One region of the Microbulbifer sp. A4B17 genome, then DNA from elsewhere that is predicted to be linked to it. Evidence: predicted binding sites of a transcription regulator. Region 1 holds the regulator's gene; each other region holds the start of a gene.
What was found. Region 1 encodes LexA, which represses DNA repair genes until DNA is damaged. Its sites were predicted from a motif close to ACTGTNTNTANANACAGT; they were not measured.
Positions count from the first base shown of each region.

Region 1 (5,016 bases):
GATCCGCAGCCAACAGGATTTCCGGGCGCACAGCACGGATCGACTTCACCAGTTGAATGAGCTGCTGGCGGTCACGGTAGTTGCGGGCAAAGAAGATAAGCCCTCCCACCAGCGGGTGCCTGAGCAGCTCGCAGTCTTCATCGGTAAGTTCAAGCCCCTCGATATCCACCATTACGGGTCCGAGTGGTAGAGACATATAAAATTCCTTATCGCTTTATGAGCACACTCAATGATTTTCCACCTTCAGCATGGCTGAAGCCGCCGGCACCAATCGCTCAAGGGTCTGGCTGAGCGTACTGTCGGCGCCAAAATCTTCCTGCAGGATAGCCTCAATGGCATCGTGGCTCGACAGTGTAAAAATGGTCGCACCCAGCATAAAATAAAGGCGCCAGTAGAAAGTTTCCGGGTCTAAGCCCGGCAGAGCTTCGGCCAGTAGTCCGGCAAATCGGCGATAGGTATCGCCATATCGGGATACGATGAATCGGCGCAGGTGCCCTTGAAACTGGGTATATGCTAACCCCAAGAGGCGCATAAATCGCTGCGGATCCTTCCCCTCCAGCCCCAGGCTTCCGAGCCCAACCCGATAGAGACATTCAATCAGCTCCTCCACCCCCAAGGGCTGCCCCAGGGCAAGGCGACGATCAAGCTCTGCTTCCAACGCACAGGTAAAAGGTGTTAAAAAGCGCTCAAATACCGCCTGTATCAATTCCTTTTTAGAACCGAAGTGATAGTTAACCGCTGCCAGATTGACGCCGGCTGTGCTGGTGATTGTTCTCAATGAGGTCTCAGTAAAACCCCGTTCAGCAAACAGCACTTCCGCTGCGTCGAGTATCCGGCTGACCGTATCTGCTTGGCTCATAAGTCTCAAACTACCATTTAAAACATACGTTTAATCGACGCCAGAGTAGCACATTCTCACCGTCGCAGAGTCAGCTCGGCAAGAGTCCAACAGACGAGACTCAAGAGCAAAAATAACAGGGAAAAGTATGAGTGGCGGTAAGATCAGTACCCAGGGAATTGATCTCCCGCCAACTTAGACAGGCATCCTACTCCCACCAGCCGTCTCAACCCTCTGCAGTGAAAGCGGCGCAAACAAGCATCATTCTGAAAAAATCTTTAGTACTTTAATTTTCTCCTGGAGCAATTAATCTTTCACCTGCATATATTTCATTATCAAAGCCGCAGCCTCATCTACACTATCAACAACATGAAAGAGATCGAGATCGCCGGCATCGATACAGTCGCGTTCCAAAACGGTATTCACCAACCAATCGTAAAGCCCGCTCCAGTAGTGCTTACCCACCAGCACAATAGGAAAACGCCGCACTTTCTGTGTTTGCACCAGGGTAAGCGCTTCAAACAGCTCATCCAGGGTGCCATATCCCCCGGGAAGCCCGACGAATCCGAGCGCGTGTTTTACAAACATAAATTTCCGCACAAAAAAGTAACGGAAATTCAAACTGATATCCTGATATGGATTTGCCGCCTGCTCAAAAGGCAGCTCTATATTTAATCCAATCGATGTGCCCGGCTGCCCAAAGGCCCCTCGGTTACAGGCCTCCATCAGTCCCGGCCCACCACCGGTGATCACGGGAATACCTTCCGCTGCAAGAAGCTCCCCCAGTTTAACGCCCTGCTTATACTCGGCGCTGTCTTCTGTGAACCTAGCCCCTCCAAATACTGTCACAGCGCCACCCAAGGCTATCAGTCGCTCAATTCCATCAACCAGTTCAGACTGAATACGAAGCACTCTCCAGGCTTCCTGCATTTTTGCATCCAACATTATTTTTCCCTCATTGTCAGTTCCTTCAACGTTTTCTTGTCTCCTTACTTTCTCCCTCAATGTAGCAGCTCACAAAGGCTAAAACCTGAGGATTGCACGAACAATAAATCTGTATATAATTCCAGCAACTGTATATAAATACAGAAAACTAGGTAAATCTATGACCAATCTCACCGCTCGTCAGTCCCAGGTTCTCGACCTGATCAAGTCCTACCTGGATGAAACAGGCTACCCACCAACACGGGCAGAAATTGCCCAGGAGCTCGGCTTCCGCTCGCCCAATGCCGCCGAGGAACACCTGAAAGCGCTCGCCAGAAAAGGCGCCATTGAGATGGTTGCCGGCGCCTCCCGAGGCATACGAATACCCGATCACCAATCCGGCCTGCCAATTGTAGGAAGGGTTGCTGCGGGGAACCCGATCCTCGCCAATGAACATATTGAAGATTATTGCGACTTGCCCGCGAGCTTCTTCCATCCACCCGCAGACTACTTGCTTAGAGTGCACGGCATGAGTATGCGAGATGCAGGTATTCTCGACGGAGATTTACTGGCGGTACAAAAGACCGAACAGGTGCGTAACGGCCAAATCGTAGTTGCCCGTATCGATGACGAAGTCACCGTGAAACGCTTTCGTCGCAAAGGGAACCAGGCAACCGTTCAGCTGCTTCCTGAAAATGATGACTTTGAATTAATTCAAGTCGATATGAGAGATAAGAACTTTGTTATTGAGGGATTGGCGGTAGGGGTGATCCGCCAGACACCTTGAGCATATCCTCAAAACAATAACAGCGGCCATTGGCCGCTGTTATTAAAACCCGTGGTAATGCTGGTATTAGTGGATAGTATGATTTACCGGCATCAACTCGTCTTCTTCTTCGAAGTAACCTGCTTCAAGATCGTCCAGATTTTGTACAGCTTCAATACCCGCTTCCAACATGGCTCGGGCCACAGCAACCTTATTCTTTCGCAGAAACTGAAGACTTTCTGCAGAAAAAGAAATGCTCACCAAAGGGTCCTCCTTATGGCCAGCACGACGCAAGGCTACATCGCCATTAGCCAGCTCGATAATTTCAAAAGTTTCGGAGGACATTCGCTTTTCCTTCACGGCACAACAGTTTGCGCCCAGTGTACCACAGGCTCGCGAAAAGTTTCATTCGCTCGTTTTATGGGGGGTTCTTCAGCACTCATCCAAATGAGCGCGCTGCCTCACCACCAACTCGTTCAAGCAGCGATGCCATTCGAACAGCAGCTCTTTGGACAAGGGTGCAAATTCCGGCTTGGCAACATCACTGTACAACGGGATTAAATTTGCCTGCTGTTTTTTATCACCCGCAACCACAGATATTTTCTGCTGTTCTTTCCAGGCGTGGAGCATATGAAACAGCCAGCTTTGTGGGTCGCTAACCAAGCCAGATAACTCATTAGCCTCCGCGCTGGCCCTTCCCTGCCCCCTTAGCGCATCAATAATTAACTGCGGGGACTCCGGCTCAAATTCGAGCTGAAGCTGAGTCGCCTGTTCCGCAAGAAAGGCCCGGTAGGCTTTGCACAGCTGCATCAAGGCAGCCTCCTCCAGCGCATCGCGCTGAAGGGGCATATCCCATGGCTGCTGCAGCAACAGCTGGCTCTTGCGCAGAGCCGAAGTGACATGAATCGTATAAGGGTTAGTCATTATCTACTTCTTTGCCGCCGTTTTTTTAGCCGCAGGCTTCTTGCGCTTGGCGGCAGTGCTCTTGGTAGAAGCCTCTACTTTCCAACCACCATCGCGATAAAAAGCACGCCAACCAGTAGCCTTGCCCTCTTCCTCAGACTGAACATATTGCTCCTGAGTTTTGCGACTGAAACGAACCACGGTATCCCGCCCGCTGTCATCCTGTGTCGGTGCAGAAAACAGGAAGCTGTACTTTGGATCTATCTCGCTCTGATGAGGAAGCAATTCTTTGACCAAGGGAGCACGAGTCTCACGGTTTTTCGGGAACTGACTGGCAGCCAGGAATAGGCCAGAGGCACCATCGCGCAGGATATAGTGATCCTCCACTTTGATACATGCCAGTTCAGGCATGGGAACCGGATCCATTTTTGGTGGCGCCGGCTGCCCATTTTTCAATAACTTACGGGTGTTTTTACAGTCTTCGTTAGTACAACCAAAGTACTTGCCGAAGCGGCCCGACTTCAACTGCATATCACTGCCACACTTATCGCACTCGATGATAGGGCCGTCATAGCCTTTGATTTTAAAAGTGCCCTGCTCTATCTCGTAGCCGTTGCAATCCGGGTTATTGCCACAAATATGCAATTTGCGCTGTTCATCCAGCAGGTAGCTATCCATGGCTGTGCCGCACTTGCCGCAGCGGCGCTTCTCCCGCAGCAATCTGGATTCAGCTTCCTCATCTTTATCCGCATCGACCGCTTCATCGCCTGAAACCAGATTCATGGTATTGGTACAGCGCTCTTTAGGCGGCAGCGCGTATCCGGAACAACCCAGGAATACCCCAGTGGAGCCGGTGCGGATCTGCATGTGGCGGCCACACTTGGTGCACTCGATATCGGTATCTGTCGGCGTATTGCGACGCATTCCCGCGTCAGCAGATTGCGCTTTTTCCAGGCGCCCGGAAAAGTCCAGGTAAAACTCATCGAGCAGTTGCTTCCAACCTTTATCACCGTCGGCAACCGCATCCAGGGATTCCTCCAGGTTTGCGGTAAATCCGTAATCCATCAGGTTCTTGAAGCTTTCACTGAGGCGGTCGGTAACAATATCTCCCATTTTCTCTGCATAAAAACGGCGGTTCTCCAGCCGCACATAACCACGATCCTGAATCGTGGAAATAATGGAAGCGTAGGTGGATGGGCGACCGATGCCGCGCTTCTCCAATTCCTTAACCAGAGCCGCTTCACTAAACCGCGCCGGCGGCTTGGTAAAGTGCTGTTTGGGGTCAAGTTGCTGTAGGGACAGCTTGTCGCCAACCTTCACATCTGGAAGCACCAGGTCTTCATCTTTCTTACCGCTGGGTGGCGCTACTTTCAGAAAGCCATCGAAGCGAATCACACGGCCCCGCGCACGCAGCTCAAAGTCACCGGCGCTGACCACAATGGAAGAAGAAGTGAACTGGGCGGGGGTCATCTGGCAGGCGACGAATTGCTGCCAAATCAGGTTGTACAATCTCTCTGCGTCCCGCTCAACACCGGACAACATATTCGGGGCGATACGCACATCGGACGGGCGGATAGCTTCGTGC
Region 1 is NZ_CP029064.1:3,130,517-3,135,532, forward strand. Features, by position in the region: gene nagZ (beta-N-acetylhexosaminidase) at 1-196, opposite strand, end outside; gene BTJ40_RS13935 (TetR/AcrR family transcriptional regulator) at 227-859, opposite strand; gene BTJ40_RS13940 (TIGR00730 family Rossman fold protein) at 1,145-1,783, opposite strand; gene lexA (transcriptional repressor LexA) at 1,944-2,549, shown strand; gene BTJ40_RS13950 (hypothetical protein) at 2,616-2,873, opposite strand; gene BTJ40_RS13955 (DUF6586 family protein) at 2,961-3,452, opposite strand; gene topA (type I DNA topoisomerase) at 3,456-5,016, opposite strand, start outside.

Region 2 (5,016 bases), 550 kb from region 1:
ATGGTTTCCCGCACCATTTGCCGACCGGAATTCTTTGCTGTCAGGTAAATCAGCTGATCCAGCTTTTCCTCGCCAATTGCCTTTATGGCTGGGAATAGGGTGCTGATTGTCTTACCGGTTCCCGTGGGAGCTTCAGCCACCAGCCCACCACCGTCCCGGAAACACCGGTAGGCTTCCACTGCCAGTTGGCGCTGGCCGGGGCGGTATTGTGGGAAAGGGAAAGCGAGCTGTTTCGCCGTATCAATAAGCCGTTGCCGATGTTCCTGCCAAGCCCTGCGCCAACACAAATATTTTGTGAGAGCCTCAAGAGTGAAGGCCTCTAACTCACTAAAGCGGTACTCTATGCATTCTGGATAGGCCTTGCGCTCCTTGAGGTTATACCAGACAACTTGCAGGGCAACTGTATCTGTACCACCTGTAGCGCCTTCATTTACCAAGTGGCAATAGCCGTAAATTTTTAGCTGGGCCCAATGCAATTTCTTGGCGGCTTCCGGCAACTTCGATGGAGGTAAATAAGTGGTCTTAATTTCATCCAGCTGAGCCGGTTTATGCAAATCACTTTTCGGGTGAAAAATGTCAACCCGGCCGCCCAAAGTAACCTGCTGTTTCATCCAATCTATTTGGATCTTGAGCTTGTATTCTGCCTCAGCGCCTTTGGGCCGCTGATTTTGTAGCTTCTGATGAGCCCGAATCCCTTCTTGGGCAGAGGGCCCTGAAGTTGGCTCCCGAATCAAATCTCCGCTGCGGCAGGAAAAAGCGACTAGCTCTCCCACAGAAAGATTCAAAGTCTCAGCCGACTCTAAGCTATTCAAAGCTAGTGCCACTCCACATGAATTACCCGATGAGGGATCGCCTCTTCAGCAAAAAACGCCAGCCAGCGTTCTTGGTTTTTTTGTAAGCGATCCCCAGGACCTTTAACTTCCACGAGTTCATAGTGACCGAAGGGAGTAAAGCAAATGAGGTCTGGCAGCCCATTTCTATTCTGTGTGATATCACTGAGCATGCGATTAAAAATTGAACGCCAATGACTTGGGGGGATTCTATCCAGCGCCTTCTCAAGTAGTTCTGTAGACAAAGCCTCCCAAGCAACTAAAGGGTTGGCAATACCTTGTTTCTCTGCAAAGGTAGAGAGGACACGGGACTTCAAGGACTCATGCTCTATTTCGGCCAATCGCTGGCTGAATAGCGCTTGACGGGAATAGTAAAAATCCGCGGTGCGAAAATCGGCTGGGGCCACCTGGAAGGGATTGAAAAAAGCACCAGGCACAGGTGCAAACAGTATGTCCCAAATATAGAGGCCCAACACACCGGTGAATAGGGTGTTCTCTACATAAAAACACTCACCACCGCTAGAACCTTCAAGGTGCTCTGCCACCAGTAGCTCAACACAGCTTTCCCCCTGCGCCAAACTTATCACTTCAGTGGGGGCTTGGATTTTATGAGGTGCCTGCCAGTTGTTGAGGCCTCCACTTCGTTTGGCTGTGCGGTAACCAAAGCTAAGAGCAAACTCTCTTTCTGCTTGGTCCATAGGGGAAGCTATTATTTCCTCGCATATTTCCAATGCTAGAGTGTCGTACCCTTGCTTTACGGCAATTCGTGCGCGGCGCTCACGGGCGGGAGGGGTTTTACAAAGTTGATATAGTGCATCGGCCTGCTCAAGGGCATTGAGCCGCTCAAGCTGCCGTGCCAACTTAAGACGTATCCTGTCCAGCCGACGAGCCAGGGTTGAGTCACCATCAATACCTTCTGGCAGTTGAGCAGATAAGGCTATTATGGCTTCTGCATCTTCCAGTAATGGCTCTTCTAACAGCTCCAGGCATTGATAGTAGAGCAGATACTGGTCAATTTGTGCCCGGCTTTGAAAGGGGAGATTTTGCTTATCCAGCGGATAGGATTCATATCTATAAAGCCCAAGATCCCGTAATACATAGTCGGTAAGGTCCTGGTTCAAGTTGCCAAAGTAGCACAGTTTGAAAGTCTGGAAATGTTCGGCACCGTGGACAGCTAGCACCCTGTGCTGAGACAGCAACTTCTCAAACCAGTCACTCGAACTGGGTTCTTCGAGCAATAGTTGTTCGAGGGAAGGCCGGCTTAAAGACTTGGGTAAACCTGAGGGGGCTACCGCAAATAATTCAGCTTTGGTAAATAGTGGTAGATATTCCTGTACCGTTAACACTGGATTATAGCAAAGTAGCCCGGAGCGATCCAAAACAGCTGCAGCACTTTCAATGCTCTCTATCTCACCGTAGTTAAGCTTCCCCAGGCGGAAAAGCGATCCTCTAGAGGAAGGTACTCCTTTACGGGATAGCAAACGCACATAGAGCCGCTGGCTATAAATATCCAACTCTTGGAAGGTTTTAAAAAAATTTTGCTCAGATGTGGTGATAAGCCAGGAATAATGTTGGCTAACAAATTCAATCAACGCTTTGAAGTTGTCCAGGTAGTAGCCAGTTGGCAATTCTATCGGTTGGGTCATGGCACAAGCGCTAGTTTTTCGATCTATCTATCGTCGATACCGCACACCAGTTCCTTATGACGTGATATGCAAACAATGAGGCAGAGGTCACTCTGGGGCTGTATGGTTATACAGCAAGTTGGCCCGGTGAACAAACAACAATCCCAAGCTTTCTTCTTAGTTATTCAGCCATTTTTTCCTATGGCGGCTCCATAAATACTCATCAGTTACTCAAATCGGCAATACGAATACTGGACGAATAGAACAGGAAACCGATATGTCTGCAGCAACAGGCGTTATTATTCAAATTGGAGACAGTAACTTTACGCTGATGGACCAGGAAAATATCACTTCTAGCGTGGGCGAGGTTACCCAGTCAGGAGCATCTAATAACGTAAATCTTGATCAAGGCAACGAAAATATTGTTGCGATAGAGGTTGTTTCCTGTATTACCCAGGTCAACCAAGACGGCTCAGCGAATATGGCAGAAATAGATCAAGGACAGGATGGATCTTTGTTCTCAAGCTCCCTAGTACTTAATCAGTTTGGTAATTCGAATTCATCCCAGATTAATCAACATAGCGGTACTAGCAGTAGTGTTCTTGTGACGCAAAATGGCGTCTCCAATATTCAAACAACATCCCAGGTCGGCAGTGGTGAAATCGCACTGACCACACAAACCGGCTCAGGTAATTTGGGAAATACCTTCCAATAAAGTATTTATCAAAAATATCGCATTACTTTTTGATATTTATAGACGACATACCAAGTAAAAAATATCACCGAAAGCCAAATCATAATGATGATCTGGTTTCGTAGCACCGACATATTGAACTCTCCTATGATGTCGAAAAATTCAAATATGTCAGTAGAAATCAAAATGGGCAAATAGAAGCGCCATGCATTTGAAAAGGCGATTCTTTTCGAAAAGGCCAAGCCGAAAAGAGCGACAAAAAATACGAAATATACCAACAGGCTAAAAAGCATCCACCAGATGGGAAGATCCCACTCTTCAGCAGTAAAACCCAGGTACTGTGAGTAAACCTCCAGTGGTGCGAGGACTAAAAAGAGTATCTTCCAGCCGATACTGGGTCTGTAGTGTGGAATGGAGTCTGTAAGAGGGCTGTCCGGTGCCTGATACAAATTCTGCATCTTGAAATGTCCTTATTATTTACCACTACATCGGACAGGTATCAATTACCAACCCGAAAGTTACTTCTCGCCATTCCCTGAGCTAAATTGAGATGATCATTGCTTAGCGGCTAGGCTCTTTGACTATCAAAATTTGAACAGCGAGCATATTGCTTGCAGCTTCAAAGTCAACACTTGGTAAAACTGTTTATCGATAATGTGAGGCAGCTCATCGCTCGAATGTGACAATATAGCCTACAAATTTGCAATATTAGTGAGACCTGATTGTCAATGTTTAGCTTCCATCTGAAGTTATTTTAATTTCAGTGTTGAGATCAGTAGGACTTGGAGCTATCAAAAATTGAACAATGTGAAATAAGCCTCAAGTGTCAAGTCAACACCCGGCCTAAGTTTTTGTCAATAGTGTGAACCAGCTCACCACTCGGGTTAGAGAGTATAGTTGGGATCTTTGAATCCACAGTACCAACAAGTTAGAAGCTGTGTGTCTATCTAGCAGTCTCCAGAAGTTAGGAAAAGCGGATGATTAGTGGTTAATTGGCAGATACTGCTTCCTGCAAAAGCGAGGAGCCACTATGATGGCCGCAATAAACTGGTCCGGCTCTGAAAACTGGTGCTTAGTAAATTTTTCCACAACACAAACAGAAGCTAAACGTGGCATACCAAAGATTATGGGAAAGGCAATCAATAAAGGGGAGGACTTGCAAAACCTCTATCAAGCACCCGAAAGTTCGCTCGATGACAATCACCCAATCTACAGTCCCAGTGTAGCTTGGAGGATTCTATTTTTTGTCATGCTGCCCTTAGAATTACTGTATCAGTACTTTGCTTTTACCAATGATAGCGGTGGCTCACCCACTTGGTGGCTAGTGGTCAGCCTTTTGATATCCTCTCTCTTCTATATAGTCCTGTTCGGCCTGGCGTTTGGAAAAAGAATTGGATTTGAACAGCTATGGATTTTTTATATCCCTGTGCTTGTACTTATCGATATTTTTGAATTTACACTGACTATTATCGGCTTGAACTTATCGATGTTGAGCAACGTGATTACAGCCGCCACTAGCGTACCAATAATTTTATTTGGCTGGTATATCGTATACAAATATCAAAAAGTGATGAAGTTTTTTGAGTAAAGCTCCTTATCTTTAGCTATTACCCCTTCATTAAGAAATAGGTGGACACAAAGGATGTTAATAAAAGCATACCTGTTAACAAGAATACTGACGGTATTGGAAAACCATTAGTTAGTAAAGCACTGGAGGCTGCGACACCAGCAGTCGCCCCAAGTAGACGTAAAGTGACAATAGTTCCACTCAGCTGTCCCTGGTTGTCTAGTGTTGCAACGTGTGAAGCCAGTCGCCGAGCAGGGCCAATAGTACAAGACATTGCAACCCCCCATAACAATAAGAGTA
Region 2 is NZ_CP029064.1:2,580,351-2,585,366, reverse strand. Features, by position in the region: gene BTJ40_RS11515 (ATP-dependent DNA helicase) at 1-812, opposite strand, end outside; gene BTJ40_RS11510 (VRR-NUC domain-containing protein) at 815-2,476, opposite strand; gene BTJ40_RS11505 (hypothetical protein) at 2,733-3,170, shown strand; gene BTJ40_RS11500 (hypothetical protein) at 3,179-3,598, opposite strand; gene BTJ40_RS11495 (hypothetical protein) at 4,183-4,737, shown strand; gene BTJ40_RS11490 (MFS transporter) at 4,757-5,016, opposite strand, start outside.
Region 2: a site for LexA is predicted at 2,574-2,591, ahead of BTJ40_RS11510 (VRR-NUC domain-containing protein). Genes of this name have one in related genera too.

Region 3 (5,016 bases), 1.8 Mb from region 1:
CTAATTTATCGTTATTTTTGTATTGTACAAATTATCGGCAGACGCTTTGGTCGCCATCTTAGGTCTTCAGGGGAGGTCCTCTGTGATTTGACCCTGGTATTTTGAATGGATTCCCGCTACCGCTGGAATCCATTCACCACCATCTAACTTTCAATTCTGCATGTCTCTCAGTACCGACATGCTCCGGCACTCAGTATTTAACGCTCAGTGCCAGCTCAAGCCATCACTTAAAGCGGCTGCAACTTGGCCATTGAAAGTATCAGCCTCTTGTCGCCAACATCGTCAAAATTAACCAGCACCCGCATTCGAGGACCCGTTCCCTCAAACTCAATGACAGTTCCTTCACCAAACTTGGCATGGTCCACTCGCCCTCCCAGAACCAGCGGGGGCAAATCATCGAAGTCTGGCGCCGGGTCGGAAAACTGGCCTACCTTGCCGTAGTCCGCCTGATAGAGAGGGCGGGAAATTTCGGTCTTCAGGCGCACTTCTTGTACAAACTTGGACGGAATTTCGCCGATAAAGCGGGAAGGGCTGTTATAGGTTTCGCTGCCAAACAGACGCCGGTTTTCCGCGTAGGTAATGTATAGCTTGCGCATGGCGCGGGTGATACCCACGTAGCAGAGGCGTCTCTCCTCCTCCATGCGGCCGGGCTCCTGCGCCGACATCTTGTGGGGGAACAGGTTTTCTTCCACACCCGCCATAAATACCAGGGGAAACTCCAGACCTTTGGCGGAGTGCAGGGTCATCAGCTGGACGGCATCCTCAAACTCATCCGCCTGGCCTTCACCGGCATCAAGGGCAGCGCTGTCGAGGAACTGGTTAAGAAGGGGAATTTCCTCCTCATCTTCCTCTCCCTCGGGCAGGCCTGCACCGGTAAAGCCGCGACAGGCAGTGACCAGTTCCTGCAAGTTCTCCACCCGTGTTTGGCCTTTCTCGCCTTTCTCTTTGCCGTGAAACTCCAGCAAACCGCTGTTTTCGATCACATCCTCAGCAATAGCATCCAACTCTTTATCTTCTGCATTCGCTGCCAGCTGGTTAATCAGGTCCAGGAAGCTCTGCAGGGCATTGCCGGCGCGAGCAGCCAATACCCGTTGCTGCAACATCAGCTTGGCCGCCTGCCACAGGGAGCAGCCCTGCTCCCGGGCATAAGAACGCACCATCTCTACAGTGCGCGCACCGATGCCACGGGTGGGCGTATTCACCACTCGTTCAAACGCAGTATCATCATCGCGGTTGGTAATCAGGCGTAAATAAGACAGGGCATTCTTGATTTCCAGGCGCTCGTAGAAGCGCTGGCCGCCATAGATACGGTAGGGCACCTGCTCGCGCAAAAGCCCCTCTTCAAGTACCCGGGATTGGGCATTGGAGCGGTAGAGGATAGCGATGCTGTCGCGGCGATTACCGTCGCGCACCCAGTCATTGATGCGCTCGACAATAAAGCGCGATTCATCCTGTTCGTTGTAGGCCGCGTAGACGGCGATGGGCTCACCCTCTTCGCCCTTGGTCCACAACTCCTTGCCCAAGCGACCACTGTTATTAGCGATCACCGCATTAGCCGCGTTCAGAATGGTGGAGGTGGATCTGTAGTTCTGCTCCAGTCGCACCGTCTGCACTTCTCGTAAATCTGTGGAAAAGTGCTGGATATTCTCGATCTTGGCACCGCGCCAGCCGTAGATGGACTGGTCATCGTCACCCACGGCGGTGATATGGCACTGCTCACCGGCAAGTAGGCGCAGCCAGGCATATTGAATCGTGTTGGTATCCTGGAACTCATCCACCAGGATATGGGGGAAGCGCCGTCGGTAGTGGGCCAGAATAGCGTCGTTATTCAGCCAGAGCTCGTGGGCGCGTAGCAGCAGCTCACCGAAATCCACCAATCCACCGCGCTGACAGGCCTCTTCATAGGCGAAGTAGATTCGCACCATGGTCTGCAACCAGGGATCGGCGCCGGCATTGATATATTGCGGACGCAGACCTTCATCTTTCTGCGCGCCAATCCACCACTGGGTTTCACGCGGTGACCACTTCTTATCATCCAGCCCCAGATCTGCCTGTATCCGCTTGATCAGGCGAAGCTGGTCATCGGAATCCAGAATCTGGAAATTCTGCGGCAACTTGGCTTCTTGCCAGTGAGCCCTGAGCAGGCGGTGAGCCAGGCCGTGGAAGGTGCCCACCCACATGCCAAAGGTATTCACCCCCAGCAGCTCTTCGATACGGGCGCGCATCTCGCGGGCCGCCTTGTTGGTAAAGGTTACCGCCATAATGGAGTAGGGCGAGGCGCCCTCCACCTGCATCAGCCAGGCGATGCGGTGTACCAGCACCCGGGTCTTGCCCGAGCCGGCACCGGCCAGAACCAATTGATTGCCGGGCGCGGCAGCTACTGCTTCGCGCTGGGCGTCGTTGAGGGGGTCTAAAATCTGAGATACGTCCATGGGCGAAGATTGTACCAGAGCTGATGCACAAGACCTGTGTAAATAAACAGGATTTTGCCCTGCCTGACAATGTAATGTCGCTCGCCAGCGGAGGGCACAGCAGCTAAACTGCGCCAACTGGCATAGAGAAGGAAGTCCTGTGAAACCGGCGGAAGTAACGCAACGAATCAGTGAACAACTGTCATCCATGCGCAAATCAGAGCGCAAGGTGGCGGAGTATATTCTCGCCAACCCCGATGAAATCATTCATATGCGTATCGTCGACCTGGCCACTGAAGCCCAGGTGAGTGAACCTACTGTGGTGCGCTTTTGTCGCGCCGTGGGCTGCTCCGGATTCCAGGAGTTCAAGCTGAACCTGGCGCAGCAGCTGGCTTCCAGCCCCAGCTTTGGCCAGATTGCGGTTACGGAAACGGACACCATTGCCGAGTACAAGCGCAAGGTTTTCGACTCCACGGTGGATACCCTGCTGAAAGTTCGCGATAGAATTGACGACCGCGCCCTTGAGGCCGCAGTCACGGCAATGGCCGCCTCCAAGCGGGTGGAATTCTTCGGTTTTGGTGCCTCCGGTGCTGTCGCCGCCGATGCCCAGCACAAGTTCTTCCGCCTGCAACTGGCCACCGCCGCCCACTCGGACCACCACATCCAGAATATGTCGGCCATGTCCATGCAACCGGGAGACGTAGTCGTGGCTATCTCCCAGAGCGGTCGCACCAAGGCGCTGCTTCGCTCCATGAGCATGGCAAAAGAGCAAGGTGCTCTGGTGGTTGGCCTGGCGCCCAGCGGCTCGCCGGTGGCACAACAAGCCAGCATCCCCCTGGAAGTGGATGTGGAAGAAGATATCGAGATCTACACACCGCTGTCCTCACGCATTGCTCACCTGGTGGTGATTGATGTGCTCGCCATCGGTGTAGCCCAGCGCAAAGGCCCTCAGCTACAGGAGCACCTGTTGAAACTGAAGCAGGGACTGTACACATTGCGGGAAGACAAGCACTAAACTCCCACTTATCCAAGGTGGGCACTGGATAGTTGCCCGCCCGTCTCCACCATAGCCTTTTCCCGCCAATTGCGTTTTCGGGGAGATCCCTCCAGGCTGTACCAGAGCAACAAGATGACATCCACCGCTTCGACCACGGAAGACAAAGCACCGCGCTGGCTGGTGGTGTGGCTTGCCGCCCTCGTTTCCCTGACACCTTTTTCGATCGATAGCTACCTGCCCGCAATTCCGTCGATGGCTGCAGCCCTGGATACAGAAGTTGAGCGGGTGCAGTACTCGGTATCCAGCTTCCTGCTGGGCTTTGCCCTCGGGCAGCTGTTTGGCGGGCCGCTATCGGATCGCTGGGGGAGGCGTTTGGTAGGAACTATCGGCCTCAGCATTTATATGGTCAGCTCCCTGTTGGTCCTGTTTACCGATCATGTAGACCAACTGATTATCCTGCGCTTTTTCCAGGCGGTCGGCGGCGGCTTTGCCACAGTGATCTGCGCCGCCATAGTGCGCGACCTGCACAGTGGCCGTGAAGCGGCAAAAATAATTTCCTTGATCAGCACCATCATGCTCATTGCACCGCTGATCGCCCCGGTGATCGGTTCTGCATTGCTAGCCGTGGGCGGCTGGCAGAGTATTTTCGTCTTTTTGTTACTGTACGCTCTGGCAATGCTCGTATTAGTGCAGCTGCTACTGCCGGAGACCGTCTCCCGCTTTACCCGAGCGCGCCGTCAGTTAATGCCGCTAAAGTCTCTCGTAGGCAGCTACGGCCAGGTTTTGCGCAACCCCCGCGCGATTGGGTTCCTGATTGCACAGGCCTGTGTCAGCGGTTCGATGTTTATCTACATCACCACCGCGCCCTTTGTGTTTATGGATTATTTCGGTGTTAGCGCGAATCAGTTTCCGCTGTTTTTCGGTATCTGCGTGCTCGGACTAATCTTTATGGTTCAGGTGAATATCCGCCTGCTGAACTTTTTCGAGCCGCGCAATATCCTCTTGGCGGGTATTGCCTTGCAGTTATTGGGGTGCGGACTGTTAGTTCTGGGTACCATGACCGGGGTTAAAGAGTTAACCCTGTGGATGATTCCACTGGTTTTGGTAATGAGTTCCATCGGAATTACCGGGCCCAACGCCGCCGCCTGTTACCTGGAGTTTTTCCCGAAAATCAGTGGCAGCGCTAATGCACTCTATGGCGCCACCATATTTATCACAGGGGGTATATTGGGTGGACTGGTAAGCAGCCTGCATACAGGAACCCTGACACCTATTGCAGGATCAATGGCAGGTTGTGCCTTTGTGGCACTGCTATCCGCACTTTTCCTGGCCAGGGCACGCAAACCGATAGAATCAGATATACCGGCTAGCCGGAGGTTTACCCCACGTTAATTGAGGCTTTTTTATACAGCTTCCAACCCCTCTTCTTGAAGGGCCCGCTGTACTGCTGGCCGCTCTTCCATGCGCTTCTGGAAAGCCTGAAGCTGGGGCCAACGTGACATATCAAACTGCTGAAGCTTCAACCACCGCGAAAGCACATACAAGTAAGCATCGGCAACGCAGAAACTGTCCCCCATTAAATAGTCCTTATTCAGGCACCCCTCGATA
Region 3 is NZ_CP029064.1:4,975,891-4,980,906, forward strand. Features, by position in the region: gene uvrD (DNA helicase II) at 228-2,432, opposite strand; gene hexR (transcriptional regulator HexR) at 2,572-3,426, shown strand; gene BTJ40_RS21845 (multidrug effflux MFS transporter) at 3,541-4,800, shown strand; gene gstA (glutathione transferase GstA) at 4,812-5,016, opposite strand, start outside.
Region 3: a site for LexA is predicted at 2,466-2,483, ahead of uvrD (DNA helicase II). Genes of this name have one in related genera too.

Region 4 (5,016 bases), 580 kb from region 1:
AACTCCGGGCGATCCTCACCGGCAAAAGCCAGCATAAAGCAACCGGTTCCATAGGTGTTTTTGATACTACCGGGCTCGGTACAACCCTGGCCAAACAGTGCGGCCTGCTGATCCCCCGCAACGCCACAGATCGGAGCCGATGCACCGAGAAAGGCATGGGGGTCCGTATCGGTAAAGTGACCGGCCGACGGCAGGATTTTGGGGAGGATGGATTCCGGGCACTGGAAAAAATCCAGCAATTCACTATCCCAGGTTTTATCTTTTATGTTGTACAGAAGGGTGCGGCTGGCATTGGTGTGGTCAGTAAGATGAGCCTTGCCACCGCTCATTTTCCAGATCAGCCAGCTATCTACAGTACCGAAACACAGGTCGCCATTTTGCGCCCTGGTCAGTAAATCCGGGTTGCGGCGGAACAGCCAGGTCAACTTACTCGCGGAAAAGTAGGCATCCAGCAATAGGCCACTGCGCTCTCGCAACCAATCAGACCTGCCAAGCTCCCCCAACTCCCGGCATACCTCTGCCGAGCGCCGGCACTGCCATACAATTGCAGGGAAAACAGGCTCGCCGGTATATCTATCCCAGAGAATGGTGGTTTCACGCTGATTGGTAATTCCCACCGCCGTGATATCGGATGCACGGATGCCGGCGCGCTGGAGTGCTGCAGCACAGACCCGCAGAGTTACCGACCAGACCTCTTCCGCATCCTGCTCAACCCAGCCAGGCTGGGGGTAGTGGTTGGGAATTTCGGAGTAACTGCGGCCAATCAGGTTACCCTTACTATCGAAGATAAAGGCCGTAGTACCGGTGGTTCCCTGGTCAATAGACAGGATCATAGGTTTCTCGCGCTTATTCTTTTAATCTCTTACTGCGCCTGAAAAAACGGCCGAAGGCTATCGACCAGTTATCCGGGCAGCAGTCAGAGTATAAGCCCGATTAATTGCCGTCCAGCGCCCAGCCAATCGCATCTGCGGAAAAGCCCCGATAAGCCAGGTATCTCTGGCGCCGCGCCCGCTCCTTCACCCACTGATCCCGTGGAAGCTCAGCCCCCATTGGAGCCCGATATTTTCTCTGTAGTATCTCCGCTGCCAGCTCAAACCAGTCCACCTCCAGTTGATCCAGTGCCTGAGCAACCAATTCACTGCCCACACCTCGCTGTTGGAGCTCCTGGCGAATGCGCATCGGCCCCAGGCCGCGCTGGACACGGGAACGGGCAAAAACTTCGGAAAAGCGCTGGTCGGATTGGTAGTTAAGTTCCTGCAGGCGCTCAAAGAGCGTATCGAAATCGGCGCTGGGGAATTTTGCCGCGAGCTTCTGCCTCAATTCATAACGGGAGTGCTCGCGGCGGGTCAGCAGCTCAAGCGCCGCGCTGAAGAGCGCTTGAGCTGGATCAGCGGAAAAATCCGCTTTTGAGTACGGCATTTACTCTTCCGGTAATTCCGCAGCCTCTTCAGGAGTGGCCGGGACTAAATCACCGAGCAGCTGCGCGCGCAGCTGGCCTTCAATCTCATTGCGAATATCGGGGTTATCGCGCAGGAACTTGGTGGCGTTTGCCTTGCCCTGACCGATCTTATCGCCCTTGTAGCTGTACCAGGCCCCGGCTTTATCCACCAGCCCCATCTTCACACCGTAATCGACAATCTCACCAATCATGTTGATGCCTTCACCATACATGATCTGGAACTCGGTCTGTTTGAACGGAGGAGCTACCTTGTTCTTAACGACTTTCACTCGAGTTTCGTTGCCCACTACTTCATCGCCGTCTTTAACGGAACCGATACGACGGATATCCAGACGCACAGAGGAGTAGAATTTGAGGGCGTTACCACCAGTAGTGGTTTCGGGGCTGCCGAACATAACACCGATCTTCATACGGATCTGGTTGATAAAGATCGCCAGCGTATTGGTGTTCTTGATATTACCAGTGAGCTTACGCAGAGCCTGGGACATCAGGCGAGCCTGTAAGCCGACGTGGGAGTCACCCATTTCACCTTCGATCTCAGCGCGCGGGGTCAGGGCCGCTACAGAGTCCACTACCAGTACATCAACAGCACCGGAACGCACCAGCATATCAGCTACTTCCAACGCCTGCTCACCGGTATCCGGCTGGGATACGATCAGCTCATCGACATTAACACCCAGTTTTTCAGCGTAGATAGGGTCGAGGGCATGCTCAGCATCTACGAAAGCACAGGTACCGCCGTTGCGCTGGGCCTCGGCAATCACCTGCAGGGTTAGGGTGGTCTTACCGGAAGATTCAGGTCCATAGATTTCAACAATACGGCCGCGCGGCAGGCCGCCTATTCCCAGGGCCACATCCAAGCCGAGGGAGCCGGTGGAGATTGCAGGGATACGCTCGCGCTCCTTATCTCCCATACGCATCACAGTACCTTTACCGAACTGACGTTCAATCTGAGATAACGCCGCCTTTAGTGCCTTGTCTTTATTGGAATCCATGACCATTCCCGTATTTCTGAGCTGTATTGATGGTGGCAAGCTTAACGAAGGATTACTGTATAGGCAACCAGTAAATCCATAAGCTGAGTACCAGCTCCAGGCTGAGCTTGCCACCTATGGAATAGAGGTCTGTAGCTGAGATGAAAGGGGAAGAATTGCCCCAGTGGATACGCTCAAACCGGATGCTCATGGATTATCGACAACATCCCCTTCAGTGCCTTCACCACTGTCTGCGATTGCACCTCAGCTCGATTACCGTTAAATAAAAAACACTTCGCATCGATCTGCACCGGCTCCTGCCCCTCCGCATGGGCCCAGGCAATCCAAACAGTGCCGACCGGCTTCTCGGCAGTACCGCCATCGGGCCCGGCAATACCGCTTACCGCTACGGCGAGATTGGCATCCATCATCGCCAAAGCTCCACAAGCCATCTGCCGCGCAACCGGCTCGCTCACAGCACCAAATTGCTTGAGGTCATTGCTGTCGACGCCTAAAACATTGTGTTTGATGCGGTTGGCATAACTTACAATTGATCCATCAAACCAGTTAGAGGCACCGGCAATAGAGGTAATAGCCGCCGCAATCGCGCCACCAGTACAAGATTCTGCCGATGTCACTCGCCAATCCCGCTTTTCCAGCTCCCGGCCCAACTCGCCGGCAAGCCCGGTTATATCTCTGTGGTCCACTATTTCTTCCTGTTAAACCATTCCTGTGCCCTAGTTCCGACATTACAGCACAGAAGTGGGCACTTATTCTGACTGCCGACCAGCGGCAACTTACAAGTCCATTTTACCCCTGCTGCTCCACAGCCGAAAATACAACCACACCACCAATACTGAACCGTTAAGAATCCTATCGCTTCGACACACACTCTCGCAGGCACGAAAAGATAACCCCCCCAAGTAACCACACAAGCGCAGAAAAGATTTAATAGCCAAAAATTGCCAACAGGCATCAAGCCTATAAATCTGATTTTCACCGCCAACTCACCTCAGATTTAGAATTTAAATTTTAAAAGGGAGATAAATTCGACAAATAATTTCAAATGGTGAAATTAAGAGGCAACAGCAAACTAAAAAGCAAACGTGAATAAACATGGAATTGCTTTAATCCAAACCCTGCGAGTGAGTACATAAAGCAAATGATTTTTGTTTATGCGATAAGCTGGACCAGTCTTACGATGAAGAGCCCATGCTTTCGCTTTGCAACAATCGGCTTTTTGTTAGTCTGTTACTGCTGTACTAAACAAGTAAATATCAAAATAAAAAACAGAAAATCTCCAAGCCCAACAACCATTAATCATCGTGGCAAATTACAGCCACTATAAAAACATAATGAAGTTGGCATCCCCATAGATAATTAAAGAAAGACAAGACCATGAACTTAAAAAAATCAGCGATCGCGGCTGCTATTGTCGGCGCCTGCGTGTCCTCACTTGCCAATTCGAAAACACTGGTATGGGAAGATAATTTTGATGGTGACAGCATCGACAAATCCGTATGGACCTACGATGTAGGCAACTCAGGCTGGGGTAACAATGAGCTGCAAACCTACACCGATGACACTGCCAATGCCTATGTCGAAGATGGCAACCTTATCATTCAGGCACTGCAAAACGACGACGGCAGTTTTACTTCTGCCCGTCTGAAATCCCTGGGCCGCATGACTTATAAATACGGCACCATCGAAGCCCGTATTAAGTTGCCTGATCTGGATGCCGGCTTATGGCCCGCCTTCTGGCAACTGGGCGGCGACTACGGCCAGGTAGGCTGGCCCGCCTGCGGTGAACTGGATATTCTCGAAGCCGGCATGGCTGAAGCTCTTAGTGCCGGTACAGTAAACTCAGAAGTTTCCGGCGCTTTCCACTGGTGGCATGAGTCCGATGACTACACCGGCCAGGCAGACTACGGTCAATCCAAAAACCTTGTTGACGACTTCGGTTCCAGTACAGACCTCACCGAGGACTACCATATTTTCGGTATGACCTGGACACCAGACAGTATTGTCATGTGGGTCGATGATGAAGCCAACGAAGTTATCAGCATCGGGAGTGATGACCCAGCATTTGATGAATTCCGCCAGCACCATTTCCTGATTCTGAATTTGGCGGTAGGAGGTATTTTCCCGGAGATTTATGCCAATAGCGAAATCACCGCCCCGATGCCCGCCAAAATGTACGTGGACTATGTCCGCATCTACGATAACGACGACAGCAGCTACAGCACGGAAATTGCCTTGGCTGAAGACACTGCAAAAAATGGTGATGTCGGCGTATTTTCCGAAGGCAGTAACCTCTCCGAATCCCTGCAGCTTGGCACCGATACAGAAATGTATGTCTGGAATCAAAACAGCATGACAGCCACTGTCAGTGCCGAAGCCGCCGAGGGCGATGAAGCCCTGGAATTTGATATTACCGCTGGTGAATGGTTTGGCATGGGCTTCTGGATGCACTATGACCTGAATCTGATGAACTACGAGAACGGTCATCTTAACTTCAAAATGAAAACCACCAGCAGCCAGACCATCGGCATCGGTATTTCCAGTACTGGTAGCGGGGATGCA
Region 4 is NZ_CP029064.1:3,707,230-3,712,245, forward strand. Features, by position in the region: gene glpK (glycerol kinase GlpK) at 1-833, opposite strand, end outside; gene BTJ40_RS16320 (regulatory protein RecX) at 934-1,419, opposite strand; gene recA (recombinase RecA) at 1,420-2,454, opposite strand; gene BTJ40_RS16330 (CinA family protein) at 2,628-3,140, opposite strand; gene BTJ40_RS16335 (glycoside hydrolase family 16 protein) at 3,832-5,016, shown strand, end outside.
Region 4: a site for LexA is predicted at 2,509-2,526, ahead of recA (recombinase RecA). Genes of this name have one in related genera too.